2 regions of the Segeticoccus sp. genome follow, and region 2 is predicted to be linked to the other one. Evidence: predicted binding sites of a transcription regulator. Region 2 holds the regulator's gene; the other holds the start of a gene.

Region 1 (7,118 bases), on a different contig from region 2:
AGTTCGTCTGGTGGGCCTCGCTGCTCGCCGACATCGCCGACCGTGACGGCAGGTACGGCGGCCACGACGGGGAGTACCTCCGTCAGGTCGCCGAGGAGTACGTCCACGCCGACCACGGGCACCTCGACGCCGCCGTCGACCGAGTCCGCGCCACGGCGGCGCAGCGGGTCCGTGAGGCCGCTGCAGCACATCCGGACCAGGCCGAGCTCGTGCGGGCCGCCGCCGACGGGAGCGGTCGTCGCCCGACGCTGCGCCAGCTGGTCCGGCATGCGCCGGACGTGCTCTTCGCGGCCCGTCCCTGCTGGGTGGTCAGCCCGTTGGTGATCGCCTCGGTCCTGCCGGCCGAGCGGCTCTTCGACGTCGTCATCTTCGATGAGGCGTCCCAGATCGCTACGGCGCAAGCGGTTTCGGCGATCGCCCGCGCCGGTCAGGTCGTCGTCGTGGGCGATGAGCACCAGCTGGCGCCGACCTCGTTCTCGACCACCGCCGAGGACGACAAGCCCGCCGCGGAGGCCGTCTCACCCGCCTCGCTGCTGGACTCCGCAGCACGCATCCTGCCCGGTGTGCGGCTGGGGTGGCACTACCGCTCGATGGACGAGCGACTCTTCGCCTTCGCCAATGACCACGTCTACGGCGGTGACCTGGTGACCTTCCCGGGCGCCACCGGTACGGACGTGGTGCGCTACCGCCAGGTCAACGGCGCCTCGCCCGTCGACGAGGGCGGGGAACCGGTCGAGAGCACCGACGCCGAGGTCAGCCGGGTGGTCGACCTCGTCCTCTCGCACGCCCGGACCCGGCCGCAGGAGTCGCTCGGCGTCGTCACACTGACCGCGCGCCACGCGGCCCGGATCGACCAGGCCCTGCGCAAGGCGCTGCCGATGGCGGCGGACGCTGCCGCCTTCTTCCACCAGGACGCCCCGGAGCGGTTCTTCGTCAAGCCGGCCGACCAGGTGCAGGGCGAGGAGCGCGACGTCATCCTCCTGTCCGTCGGCTACGGCACCACGCCGCACGGCCGGGTCCTGCACCGGTTCGGCGCGCTCAACACCGACCGGGGGGTCTCGCTGCTGACGGTGGCCACCACGCGCGCGCGGCGCGAGATGACGGTGGTGGCCGCGTTCACCGCCGCCGACCTCGACCCGGAGCGCCTGCGCACCGACGGCGTGCGGATGCTGCGCGACCTCCTGGCGTATGCCGAGCGCGGCGGCCCCGAGCCCCTCGGCACCGCTGCTGTCCCGCAGCCGGGCGCGGCGTCCGGGCCGCACGTGCCGACCCACCCCATGGTCGATGACCTGGCCCGCCGGCTGCGCGCCGAGGGGTTGACGGTGCACGAGGACGTCGGCTGCTCGGCCCACCGGATCGACCTCACCGTCGACGACCCACGCCAGCCGGGCCGGTCGCTCGTGGCCGTGGAGACCGACGGGCCGTCCTACGGTGCGCTCGCCAGCACCCGCGAGCGGGACCGGCTCCGTCCCGAGCAGCTGCGTCGGCTCGGCTGGCAGCACCTGCGGGTGTGGACCACCGACATCTTCCGGGACCCCGCCCGCGACGTCGCCCGCGTGACCGCCGCCGTGTGGGAAGCCTCCAACGCGGCGGCCGACGTCGACGGTCTCGCCGGTGCCGGCCTGCCCGCGGGCACCGGGGTCGGCCGGGAGGCGTTCGAGGAGGACCTGGCCGGCCGCGCTGAGCAGGCCTCCCAGCCGGCGCCGCCTCCGGCCGAGGCGGAGCAGGCCAAGTCGAAGGGCAAGCGCAAGCGCCGCTTCCGCCGGTCGGACCAGACCCGCGACGACACGGACGAGGGCTGGGGCGAACGGGCGGACGAGAGCGCCCACGACCGCTGGCTGCAGGAGCAGCGCCCACCGCACTGGGGCTGATCGGCCCCGCCCTTCCCGACCGGAGGGCGGGCCGGACCGCACGGTGGGATGGGACGTGGTCGCAAGGTGGGGACTGCCCGGACCGCAAGGTGAGCTGGCAGTACGGCGACTTCCGGCGTCTCCCCCTGCGTGCCGGGTCGCCGCGAGAGCAGTACTGCCAGTTGAGCTTGCGGTTGCGGCCGGCGGTCGCTATCTCCGGACACGGCGACGGGGTGGGAGCCGGTCGGCTCCCACCCCGTCGCGTTCGTGCCTGCCCCTGCTGCTGCGTCCCCCGTGACGTGCTGCGGTCGGCGGCGCGGTGGTCAGCGACGCACGGCGAGCGAGTCGCGGATCTGCGCCAGGAGCTCGAGCTCGGTCTCGGCGACCTCGGGCTCCTTGGTCCAGCGGGCCTTGGCCATCTCGTAGGGCTTGACGACGAAGAAGTAGACGACGGCCGCGAGGATCAGGAAGGCGATCACGGCGGTGATGAACGAGCCGACGTGGATGCCCCCCGGCTGCCAGCCGGAGAAGTTCGGCGAGCCGCCGGCCTTGCCGATGATGTCGAGGATCATGGTCGTGAAGGCGGTCACGACCGCGGCGAAGGCGGTCGCCATGATGAACGCGACGGCGATCTCGACGAGGTTACCGCGCATGATGAAGTCCTTGAAGCCGGACATGAGCTGTTCCCCTTTCGGTCACGGAGGATGTGCGCGGCCGAAGACTAGCGGAGAGAAGTGTCCGAACGGTGGATGTGCAACAGGTGAGATGTGTCGTCTCACCTGTGGGGACGGATGGACAGCACCACGCCCGCGCCCGGACCGTCCTCGGCGATGGTGCCCGCCAGGCTCGCGGCCTGCTCCGCCGTCGCCGCCACCAGCACGCCCGCCGCGTCGGCAGCCCCGGTGGACCCGGTCGACGGCGCCGCCAACGAGGTGCCCGGCCCGGCGCCGGGACGGGGAGTCCCGGTCGCGAGGACGAGCAGGTCGCTGGCGACTGTGCGACCACCCGCCGCGGACAGCGCGTCGACGTGGTCCCCCGGCTGAAGGTAGTGACGGGTCGCCGGGTCCCGCAGCGGCACATGCACCGCCACCTCGTCAGCCGGCAGGTGGGCGAGCACCCCCGAGGCGTGCAGCCGGGAGGCGGGAAGGGGTTCGCCCGCGGCCACCGGGGCGTTGACGGTCCGCCCGAGCGCCGCCTCGACGGTGCGCGCCGTGCGCGGCGGCCGGCTCCTCGCCGGCCACTCGGCGACCCGCACGTCCGCCGCGCTGAGCCGCGTGCCGCTGGCCAGGTCGTGGGCCGCCACCAGGACGGGTATGCCGGGTGGAGCCTGCGCCGGTCGCAGCGCCGACAACCCCAGCACCGCCGCGAGCGCGACCAGCAGCGCGGCTCCCGCCCGGCGCAGGCGCGCGCGGTTCCACGCGGCGCGGCGGCTGGGTCCGCGCAGCGGCGGCGGCAGCAGTCGGTCGAGCCGTGACGGACGGGTAGGCGCTGGTGTGGGAGCGGTCATCGGTCAGCCCGGCAGCGCGAACGGCAGGGTGATCCCGTCGAGGACCCGGCGGCACGCGCAGGCGGCGGAGTCGTCGTCCTCCGCCGCCGGCAGCGCCGGGATCGTCGCGCGAAGCAGGTCCTTGAGGCGGTCGACGTTGCGGGCGAAGACCCGCATCACCTCCTCGTGCGTCACCGACGGACCCGCTTCGACGCCCGCGTCCAAGTCAGTCACGAGCGCGACGGTGGTGAAGCAGAGGGCGAGCTCGCGGGCGATGGCGGCCTCGGGCATACCGGTCATGCCGACGAGGGTCCCGCCCGCCGCCCGGTGCCACTGCGACTCGGCGCGGCTGGAGAACCGCGGGCCGTTGATGACGACGAGCGTGGCCCCGTCGACGGCCGGGGCGTCCTGCGCTGCCGCGGTCGCGAGCACCGCGGCCCGGCCGCGCGGACAGTAGGGGTCGGCGAAGGGGACGTGCACGACCGGCCCGGGCTCGTCATACAGGGTGTGCGGGCGACCCCACGTGCGGTCGATGACCTGGTCGGGCACGGCGAGCGTCCCCGGGCCCTGCTCGGGGAGCAGCGAGCCGACCGCGCACGGAGCGAGCACCTGACGGACACCGAGCGCTCGCAGCGCCCACAGGTTGGCGCGGTAGTTGACACGGTGCGGCGGGAAGCGGTGGTCGCGGCCGTGCCGCGCGAGGAACGCGACCGGCCGGTTGCCCACGCGGCCGAGGGCCACCTCGTCGCTGGGCTCGCCGAAGGGGGTGTCGACGCGGACGTGCTCGACGTCCTCGAGGAAGGTGTAGAAGCCGGACCCCCCGATCACCCCGACGTCGGCGCGGGAGGGCGCCGCGGCGCTCCCTCGGTCGGGCACGGACGCGGCGGGATCCGGGTGCTCGGCGGGGACAGGGGAGCTCGTCATGGTGCCGACAGTAGTGTCCGGCTGCGCGCCGTCCGGCCTGCCGTTCCCGCGCTGGGGACGGCCGGGTCACCCCGCACCCGGGGTGTGGAGGCAGGGAGTGCTCAGGCGGCCGAGCCGCTGCCCGAGCCGGTGGAGGAGCTGCTCGATCCGCTCGCGGCCTTCTGACCCGAGCTGCCCGTGCCGTTGGAGCTTGACCCGTTCGAGCTCGCGCCGCTTGAGCCCGAGCCGCTTGAGCCCGAGCCGCTGGAGCTGCTCTCCGACGAGGAGGACTTCGCCGCGGAGGAGCCGCTCTTGCCCGAGGAGCCGTTGCTGCTCGAGCGGGAGTCCGTGCGGTAGAAGCCCGAGCCCTTGAACACGACACCCACCGCGTTGAAGACCTTGCGCAGCTTCCCCTGGCACTCCGGGCACACGGTCAGGGCGTCGTCGCTGAAGGACTGGACGATGTCGAAGCGGTGGTCACACTCGGTGCACGCGTAGGCGTAGGTGGGCACGGATTCCTCCATCTGGCACTCTCGGGGTCCGAGTGCCAAGTCTACGCCGGTTCGCCGGGTGGATGTGCATCGTGAGCGGCCCGTGCCCGGCGCCACGGTCGCGTGGGGGCTCACCGGGGCTCCCGGCGGCGGGGCGGGGCGCCGCGGACGTGACGGGGGAGGACGGGGCCGCGCCGGGGCCCGGTCGTGGGCCGCTCACCGTCGCGGGGCCCGGGTGCCACGCCGCGCCCAGCAGCCGCGGCCGGCGCGTCGCGCCCGGCCGGAGGGGAGCGGTGCCACTCGGCGAGCCGGCCGCCCTCGCTGACGGCCCGGATCCGGGCCTCCGCCCTCGCCCGCGACTGCGGGGTGGCGACGATGAGCAGCTGGTCGCCGTGGCGCAGGATCGTGTCCGGCGCCGGCACGATCGCCTCGCCGTCGCGCACCACGAGCGTCACGTCGGCGCCGGTCGGGAGGCGTAGCTCGAAGACCTCGACGCCCGCGAGCTGGGAGGTCTGCCCGATCTGCACCTGCAGCACGTCGGCGCCCAGCTCCTCCAGGGGCGTGACCTCGAGCTCGACATCGACGGTGTGGTGCACGTCGCCGAGGCCGAGTCGCTGCGCCACCCACGGCAGGGTCGGCCCCTGCACGAGGGTGAAGATCACCACGAGCACGAAGACGAGGTCGAACAGCCAGTCGACACCGTGGATCCCGGCCGTCGCGGGCACGGTCGCGAGCACGATCGGCACGGCTCCACGCAGACCCGCCCACGACAGGAACGCCTGCTCGCGCAGCGGGATCCGGAACGGGGTGACCGCGATCAGGACCGAGAGCGGCCGCGCCACGAGCAGCAGCACCAGGCCGATGACGACGGCGGGGACCAGCTGGTGCACGAGCCGTCCGGGGGAGGCCAGCAGGCCGAGCAGGACGAACAACCCGATCTGCGCGACCCAGCCCATGGCCTGCGCGAATCCCCGCACGGCCGGGCGGTGCGGCAACGGCAGGTTGCCCAGGATCAGGGCGGCCACATAGGTGGCGATGAAGCCGCTGGTGTGGGCCTGGTTGGCCAGGGCGTAGGCGAGGACCGGCAGGGCGAGGATCCCGATGGAGAACAGCCCGGAGGAGGTCGAGGCGGCCTTGGGCAGCAGTTTGCCCCCGGCCCAGCCGATGCCGGCACCGATCACCGCGCCGCCGGCCAGCTCGCCGATCGCGGTCAGCGCGAGCAGCCAGAGCGGCCCGGACGACCCGTGCGCCGCCTGGTCGGCCAGCGCCACCACGATCAGCACGGCCGGCGGGTCGTTGAAGGAGGACTCGGCCTCGAGGATCCCGGTGAGCCGTGGCGGCAGCGGCACCCGGCGCAGTACCGAGAAGACGGCGGCGGCGTCGGTGGAGGAGACCACGGCACCCAGTACGAGCGCGATGGTCCACGGCAGGTGGAGCAGGTAGTGCGCACCGCTGCCGACGACGAGCACCGAGACGACGATGCCGACGGTGGCGAGCACCCCGGCCGGAGCGACCGACTTCTCGATGCTGCGCCAGGACGTGGTCAGGCCGCCCTCGGCGAGGATGAGCACCAGGGCCGAGTAGCCGAGCACCTGGGTCAGGTCAGCGGAGCTGAACCGGATGCCGAGCCCGCCGTCGCCCAGCGCCACCCCGATCGCGAGGTAGATCAAGAGGGTCGGCAGCCCGGAGCGCACGGCGAACCGGACCGCCACCACGCAGGTCAGCAGCACCAGCGTCCCGACGAGCAGGAACGGGGTGAGCTGCTGGTTGGTGATCAGGGCAGGCGCTTGTGCGATCGGCACGATGCGCACCTCCTGCCCTCGGTCGTCGACGCGGCAGCCGCACCGGCGGGCGCGCCGGCGGTCGACCACCCGCGTCCCCCGCCTGGCCGAACCTGTGGCCTAGTCTCGCAGGGTGCCGCGCCCCAAGGTCCTCCGACGCATCGCCGTGTCCGTGGTGGCCGTCATCGTGGCGGTCGCGGTCGTGCTCGGGGTGCTGGTCGTCGGGCAGCTGCGCCGCTCCCTCCCGCAGACGTCCGGTGAGCTGCACGTGGCCGGGCTGGGAGGGGACGTCACGGTCATCAGGGGAGCACACGGCATACCGCAGATCTATGCCGACAACCCCGAGGACCTCTTCCGCGCGCAGGGCTTCGTCGCGGCCCAGGACCGTTTCTTCCAGATGGACCTGCGCCGGCACATCGTCTCCGGGCGGCTGTCCGAGCTGGTCGGCAAGGACGGGCTCGACACCGACCGGGTGATCCGGACCATGGGCTGGTACCACGTCGCCCAGGAGGAGCTGCCCAAGCTCAGCCCGAAGACGCAGAGCTACCTGCGCGCCTACGCCGACGGCGTCAACGCCTACATCTCCTCCAAGGGCTCGCCGTCGGAC
Region 2 (7,118 bases):
CTCCACGCAGGTCTGCAGCTGCCCGAGCGTGAACTCCTCCGGCACGAGCTCGAAGATCACCGGCCGGTACTGCAGCATCGACCGCAGCCGTGCCACGCCGGTGGCGAGGATGCGCCGGTGGTCGTGCAGCATCGGCATCCCGCTCGCCGCAACTTCCGACCGGCCACGGTCCCCAGCAGGTATGCCCGACCCGGCGCGTTCGCTGTCCGCCGCACCTGCCGCGGTGCCTCCGGCTGCGCCTCGGTCGGGTGCCGACTCGGCGACGAGCCCGGCCTCCCAGAGCAGCTCGTAGCGGTGCAGGGCCAGCTCCGGCCGCCACGGGTCGCCGCCCAGGCCGAAGGCGTGCGCGACGCGTTCGCGGCGCAGCGGTGCCAGGCCGGGGTCGGCCTCGGCCCAGGCTCGCAGGGGTTCGGCCAGCTGCCCGGCGAGGGCGATGCCGGTGGCGGAGCGGCGGTCCTCCCAGGGCAGGTGGACATACCAGGGGTTCCATGCGCTGGCGTCGGTCTGCCGGTGGGTCAGCGCGAGGTAGGAGATGGCCACGCTGCGGTCGGCTGCTCCGGAGCGGCCGCGGTCGGCGAAGGTGTAGAGCTGCTCGGCGTAACCCAGCTCGTGCCCGGTCTGCTCGGCGGCCCAGGCCCGCATCCCGGCCTGCAGCGACCGGTGCTCGGGCTCCAGCGGGCCGTGCGGCAGCGCGGCGGGCTCGCCGGAGGCGAGCACGAGCGGCTCTCCGTCGGCCACGGTGGCGACGACGGCGACGAGCTCGGCGCTGACCAGGTTCATGCGTGGTCCACGGGGCGGGTCTGGCTCACGGCTACTGGCTCACGGGTGCTGGCTCACGGGTGCTGGCTCACGGGTGCGGGGAGGCGTCCGCGGTCACGAAGTCGATGAGCTCCTCCACGCGGCCGAGCAGCTCGGGCTGCAGGTCGGCATACGTCCGGACCGTGCCGAGGATGCGCTGCCAGCCGCGTGCCACGTCTGCCTGCGTGTCGTGGGGCCAGCCCAGCTCGGCGAGGATCCCGTGCTTCCAGGATCGGCCACGGGGGATCACCGGCCACCGCGACCAGCCCAGCCGCTCGGGACGCACCGACTGCCACACGTCGACGTAGGGGTGCCCGACGACGAGCACGTGGTCGGCATACCGGCGCAGGGCCCGCGCCTCGTCCACGAGCCGCTGCTCCTTGGTGCCGGCCACGAGGTGGTCGACGAGCACGCCCATGCGACGTCCCGGGCCGGGCGCGAAGTCGCGGATCACCGCGGCGAGGTCGTCCACGCCGTCCAGCATCTCCACGACCACGCCCTCGAGGCGCAGGTCGTCACCCCAGACCTTCTCGACCAGCTCCGCGTCGTGCTTGCCCTCCACGAAGATCCGTGAGGCCGAGGCGACCCGCGCCCGGGCGCCGTGCACCGCGCGGGAGCCGCTGGCCGTGCGCGCGGCGGCCTGACGCGCCTGGGTGGTGGCCGCCCGTGCCGCGGCCGTCGGCGGGGTCAACGTCACCGGCGCGCCGTCGAGCAGGAAGCCCGGCCCGAGCCGGAAGCCCTTGGTCCGGCCCCGCCGGTCCTCGAGGTGCACGACATGCATGCCGCCGGCCTTCTCGACGCGGACCACGGCGCCGCACCAGCCGGTCTCGACGTCCTCCACGACCAGTCCCGGCTCGGCCTCGACGGGCCGGCTGCGACCGCGCACCGGGGCACGCCAATCGCCGGCGAGGACGTCAGAGCCGTAGCGATCGTTCACGCAGGCGAGCGTAGGCCGACCCTCCCGCGGGGGCCGCGAGGACACACCACGCCCGCGGCGTGATCGTGGGGAAACCGGCCAGGCGGCGCGGCGAACGTCATGCTCGTGTCCCGTCAGCGGGTCCGCCCGCCCGCGTCACCACGGGCGCCACCAGGCGGAGCACGTAGACTTGGCACTCGGCATACCTGAGTGCCAAGCGACGTTGCGGCGACTGGGAGGTGAAGCTCGTGAACGAGGACCGACGGCTGTCGGTGCTGCGCGCCATCGTGCAGGACTACGTGCGCACCTCCGAGCCGGTGGGCTCCAAGTCGCTGCTCGAGCGGCACCAGCTCGGGGTCTCCGCGGCGACGGTGCGCAACGACATGGCGGCCTTGGAGGAGGAGGGCCTCATCTCGGCCCCGCACACCTCCGCGGGTCGCATCCCGACCGACGCCGGCTACCGGATGTTCGTGGACCGGCTGAGCTCGATCAAGCCGCTGAGCCGGGCCGAGCGCGCGGCGATCGCGCAGTTCCTCGAGGGCGCGGTCGACCTGGACGACATCGTCGAGCGCACCGTGCGGCTGCTGGCGTCACTGACCCACCAGGTCGCCGTGATGCAGTACCCCTCGCTGACCCGGTCCCAGGTGCGCCACATCGAGCTGGTCCCGTTGGGACCGCAGCGCCTGATGCTGGTGCTCATCGTGGGCACTGGGCGGGTCGAGCAGCGCGTGCTCGACACCGAGGACCTCGTGGCCGACCTGACCACGCCCCGCGGCGAGCAGGTCGTCTCCGACCTGCGCGGCCGCCTCAACGGCGAGGCAGCCGGCCGGATGCTCACCGAGGCGGCGGAGCGGCTGCAGTCCCTGCCCGAGCAGTTCGACCCGGAGTCGCGCGAGCTGGCCCGCCGGGTCGTCCAAGCGCTCGACGACGCGCTCGTCGAGGAGCGCGAGGAGCGGGTGGTGCTGGCGGGCACCGCCAACCTGGCTCGGGTCGGGCCGGACTTCGCCCTGAGCATCGGTCCGGTGCTCGAGGCACTGGAGGAGCACGTGGTGCTCCTGAAGCTGCTCGGCCACATCCGCGGGGCGGACGACTCGGTCGTCGTCAGCATCGGCGCGGAGAACCCGCACGTCGGGCTGCGCAGCGCCTCCGTGGTGAGCACCGGCTACGGCAGCGGCCGGCTCGCGGGGCTGGGTGTCCTCGGACCCACCCGCATGGACTACCCGACGACAATGGCGGCAGTCCGTGCCGTCGCGCACTATGTCTCCGACATCCTGGACTCGTGAGGATGGTGACTGCAGGTGCGCCACCGACCGGTATGAACGACACTGATCTCCAAGGCTGACAAGGACTTTCGTTGAACGACTACTACCAGGACCTCGGCGTTTCCCGAGACGCGAGCGCGGAGGAGATCAAGCGGGCCTACCGCAAGCTGGCCCGCCGGCTGCACCCCGACGTGAACCCGGGACCCGAGGCCGAGGAGCAGTTCAAGAAGGTCTCGCAGGCCTATGACGTGCTCTCCGACCCGGAGAAGCGGCGCGCCTTCGACATGGGCGCCGACCCCTACGGGGGCCAGGAGGGCGGTTTCGGCCAAGGGTTCTCGTTCAGCGACATCATGGACGCCTTCTTCGGCGCCGGTGCCGCCGGCGGGGGCCGCGGCCCCCGCTCTCGGCGCATGCGGGGCCAGGACGCGCTGCTGCGCCTGGACATCAGCCTCGCCGAGGCCGTGTTCGGCAGCGACCAGGAGATCACCGTGGACACCGCGGTGGAGTGCTCCACCTGTCACGGTGCCGGCACCCAGCCGGGCACGGACGTGCGCACCTGCGAGATCTGCGGGGGCCGCGGCGAGGTGCAGCAGGTGCAGCGCTCCTTCCTCGGGCAGGTCATGACCTCCCGCCCGTGCACCGCCTGCCAGGGCTACGGCACCGTGATCCCCAACCCCTGCTTCGAGTGCTCCGGCGACGGGCGGGTACGCACCCGCCGGCCGCTGAAGATCCGCGTGCCCGCCGGTGTCGACACCGGCACCCGCATCCAGCTCTCCGGGCGCGGCGAGGTCGGTCCCGGTGGCGGCCCGCCCGGGGACCTCTACGTCGAGGTCGCCGTCGAGCAGCACCCGACCTTCCAGCGGCGTGGGGACGACCTGCACTGCTCGGTGGAGCTGCCGATGACCGCGGCGGCGCTCGGGACGAGCATCAAGCTCGACACCTTCGACGGGATGACCGACGTGGACGTGCGGGCCGGAGCCCAGCCCGGCGACGTCGTGACGTTGCGCGGGCAGGGCGTGACCCACCTGCGCGGCACCGGTCGTGGCGACCTGCTCGTGCACCTCAGCGTGCAGACGCCCACGCACCTCGACGCCGAGCAGCAGGACCTGTTGCGCCAGCTCGCGGCTGCTCGTGGCGAGGAACGCCCCGAGGGGCGGCTCGCCCCCGTGCAGACGGGGCTGTTCGGCAAGCTGCGGGGCGCCTTCACCGGCAAGTGACCGCCCCCCTCTTCCTGCTCGAGCCGGGCGCGCTCGACGGCCTCACGGCGGGGGCGTCGTTCACCCTCGACGGTGCCGAGGGGCGGCACGCCGCGACCGTCCAACGGCTCGCGCCCGGCGAGCTGCTGCTGCTCGCCGACGGCGCCGGCCTGGTCGCCACCGCCACGGTCACCGCCCGCGAGCAGGCCGCCCTGCACCTGTACGTCGACGTGGTCGAGCGGCAGCCCCCGCCGGAGCCGCGGTTCGTCCTCGTCCAGGCCCTGGCCAAGGGCGACCGGGACGAGCAGGCGATCGAGGCGGCGACCGAGCTCGGCGTCGACGAAGTGGTGCCCTGGCAGGCCGAGCGCAGCGTCGTCGTCTGGCGTGGCGACCGGGCCGACCGGGCCCACGCCAAGTGGCGCAAGGTCGTCCGCGCCGCCGCCAAGCAGTCGCGCCGGGCCCGGGTGCCCGAGGTCGCGCCGCACGCGCGCCTGCGGGACGTCATACCGCGTCTTGAGGCGGCCACGCTGGCCCTGGTGCTGCACGAGGACGCCACCGAGCCGCTCGCCGGCGTTGAGCTGCCGGACCGGGGCGAGGTCGTCGTGGTCGTCGGCCCCGAGGGAGGGATCACCGACACCGAGCTGGCGGCGTGCACGCAGGCGGGCGCGCGGCCGGTGCGGCTGGGACACACCGTGCTGCGTTCCTCCAGCGCCGGCCCGGCCGCCCTCGCGGTGCTCAGCGCCGCCGCGCGCTGGCGCTGAGTCAGCGCACGCGGAACGTCGAGCTCGTCTCCGCGGCCACCGAACCGTCGGCCGGACTGGTCGCCAAGACCCGCAGCGTCCAGGTCCCGCTGGGCAGCGTGCCGAGATCGAGTTGCCAAGTGCCCCGCGTCGGACAGGCGCTGCTCGCCGTCGTGTGCCCCGACCGCACCACCGCGCTGTTCCCGTTCCCGGCTCCTGCGACGTCGCCGCTGTTCCCGTTCGCGGCTCCTGCGACGTCGCCGCTGGCACGCAGCAGCTCCCACGACACCCCCGCCTCGAAAACGCACGCCTGCCCCTGCGCGGTCACGTCGCTGCCCGCGCCGAGGGTCGCGCCGGGCGCCGGCGCCGTGATCCACAGCGGCGCCAGGTCCTCGAACGCCTGGCTGGGCCGGGTGTACGTCGCGTCGGTCGGGTAGGCCCCGAACAGCGCCGTCGAGCCGTCGGCCACCGTGAACGTCACCGGCAGGTTCCCCCGGCCCAGCGCGGCCTGCGCCGTCCACACCAGCTGCTGCACCGCCAGCCGCGTCTCGTCCCCGGTCATCGAGCCGGTCCGGCCGGCCCCGGTGAGCGACACCTGGATGCCGTTGCCGGTCACCGTCACCCCCGCGATGCTCACGTCTCGCCACGGATCGAGGTATGCCGTGCCGGGCACCTGTCCGCGGGGAGACACCGCGAGGTCCAGGGCCGCCCGGACGGTGTCGGCGGCGCTCGGCGTCGCGGGGGCTGTCGTGGCGAGGAACTGCCGGTAGAGGCCCACCCCGTCTGCCCCTCCGGTGCTGCCCACGAAGTAGACCGGCACGGTGACCGCCCGTGTGCCCGCGGTGCCGGGTCCGGACGTCGCCGAGCCCGTGGACGGGACCGAGGCGGTGCCGGCGGAGGGTGCGGGCGCGGTCCCCCCGGGTGGGGTGGACGGGACCGGCAGCCCGGTGGGGAAGGGCGAGGGCAGCGCGGTGCCCGTCCGGGTCGGCGCCGGGATCTCGTCGGGTCCGTGCGTGCCGCCGGTGGGCAGGCGAGGGTGCTCCGTGCGCGAGGTGGAGGTGCCGGGCAGCGGGGGCGCTGCCCGGTGCTCCTGGCTCAGTCCCCAAGCCCCGCCGGCGAGCACCGCGGCCACCGTCGCGGCAGTGGCGATCGTGAACCAGCGCGGGCGCCGCTCCTGCTCGGTCGCCGCAGCTGCGGCGCGGATCTGCTCGAGCCGGTCGTGCGGCGTGATGCCGGCCGCCTCCCGTTCCAATGCCCGCCGGAGGGCGCGTTCAAGGTCCTGCTCCTCGCCGCTCACGGCCGGTCCACCTCCTCCATGGAGCGCAGCGCCTCCAGTCCCCGGTGGGCGTGCACCTTCACCGATCCGGGCGAGATCTGCAGGGCGTCGGCGATCTGCGCCTCGCTCAGGTCCAGGTAGTAGCGCAGCGTCAACACCTCTCGTTGCCGGCGGGGCAGGGCCGCGAGGGCTTGGCACAGCCGGTCCCCCGTGTCGTGGTCGAGGGCGTGCTGCTCGGCGCTGGCGACCGTGCTGCGCGAGCCCAGGTCGCGGCGGGTGTCGTCGGGCAGGCTGCGCAGGTGCCGCTCCTCGACGCCCCGGTGCCGGAGCACCGACCGGGAACCGTTGACGACGCAGCGGCGCAGGTAGGCCAGCGCCTGCTCGGGCTCGCGCAGCAGGTGCCATCGGTGGTGCATCGCGACGAAGGCGTCCTGCACGGTCTCCTCGGCGACCTGCTGGTCACGCACGAGCAGGTAGGACAGCCGCACGAGGGAGTGCCAGTGGGCCGCGTAGAGGTGCGTCAGGGCATCGTCGGCCGACCACCGGACGGTGGCGGTCGCGACCTCACGCGGGGCCACGGTCAACCTTCCCACGCCTGGTGCACGCGCGAGGCCGACTTGGGGTTGACCGGTGTGCTCGCCGCCCGGGTCAGCGTCGGCTCGGTAGGGTCACCGTCATGAGCGAGACGGCCCCAGGCGCGGCGGACTGCCTGTTCTGCAAGATCATCGCCGGTGACGTCCCGGCGGACGTCGTGCACGAGACGGACACGACCGTCGCGTTCCGCGACATCGACCCCCAGGCGCCGACCCACGTGCTGGTGATTCCCAAGCGGCACGAGCCGGACCTGGTCGCGCTCGCGACTGCCGACCCGGGCGCGGCCACCGATGTGCTGCGGGCGGTCGGCGACGTGGCCGCGCAGGAGCAGCTGGG

Evidence for each region. Region 2 encodes HrcA, which represses chaperone genes, less so after heat shock. Its sites were predicted from a motif close to TTNGCACTCGNNNNNNNCGAGTGCNAA; they were not measured.
Region 1: VFL99_RS07000 (FmdB family zinc ribbon protein) is a predicted target of HrcA. The motif match lies at 4,764-4,790, and genes of this name have one in related genera.

The regions. Positions count from the first base shown of each region.
Region 1 covers NZ_DASSTI010000063.1:10,395-17,512, forward strand. Annotated here, with positions in the region: gene VFL99_RS06980 (AAA domain-containing protein) at 1-1,871, shown strand, start outside; gene VFL99_RS06985 (MscL family protein) at 2,174-2,527, opposite strand; gene cpaB (Flp pilus assembly protein CpaB) at 2,626-3,357, opposite strand; gene VFL99_RS06995 (S-methyl-5'-thioadenosine phosphorylase) at 3,361-4,260, opposite strand; gene VFL99_RS07000 (FmdB family zinc ribbon protein) at 4,362-4,751, opposite strand; gene VFL99_RS07005 (potassium/proton antiporter) at 4,862-6,532, opposite strand; gene VFL99_RS07010 (penicillin acylase family protein) at 6,645-7,118, shown strand, end outside.
Region 2 covers NZ_DASSTI010000040.1:10,851-17,968, forward strand. Annotated here, with positions in the region: gene VFL99_RS04585 (NUDIX hydrolase) at 1-780, opposite strand, end outside; gene VFL99_RS04590 (DUF3097 domain-containing protein) at 848-1,735, opposite strand; gene hrcA (heat-inducible transcriptional repressor HrcA) at 1,963-2,997, shown strand; gene dnaJ (molecular chaperone DnaJ) at 3,069-4,193, shown strand; gene VFL99_RS04605 (16S rRNA (uracil(1498)-N(3))-methyltransferase) at 4,190-4,933, shown strand; gene VFL99_RS04610 (Gmad2 immunoglobulin-like domain-containing protein) at 4,935-6,209, opposite strand; gene VFL99_RS04615 (SigE family RNA polymerase sigma factor) at 6,206-6,766, opposite strand; gene VFL99_RS04620 (histidine triad nucleotide-binding protein) at 6,865-7,118, shown strand, end outside.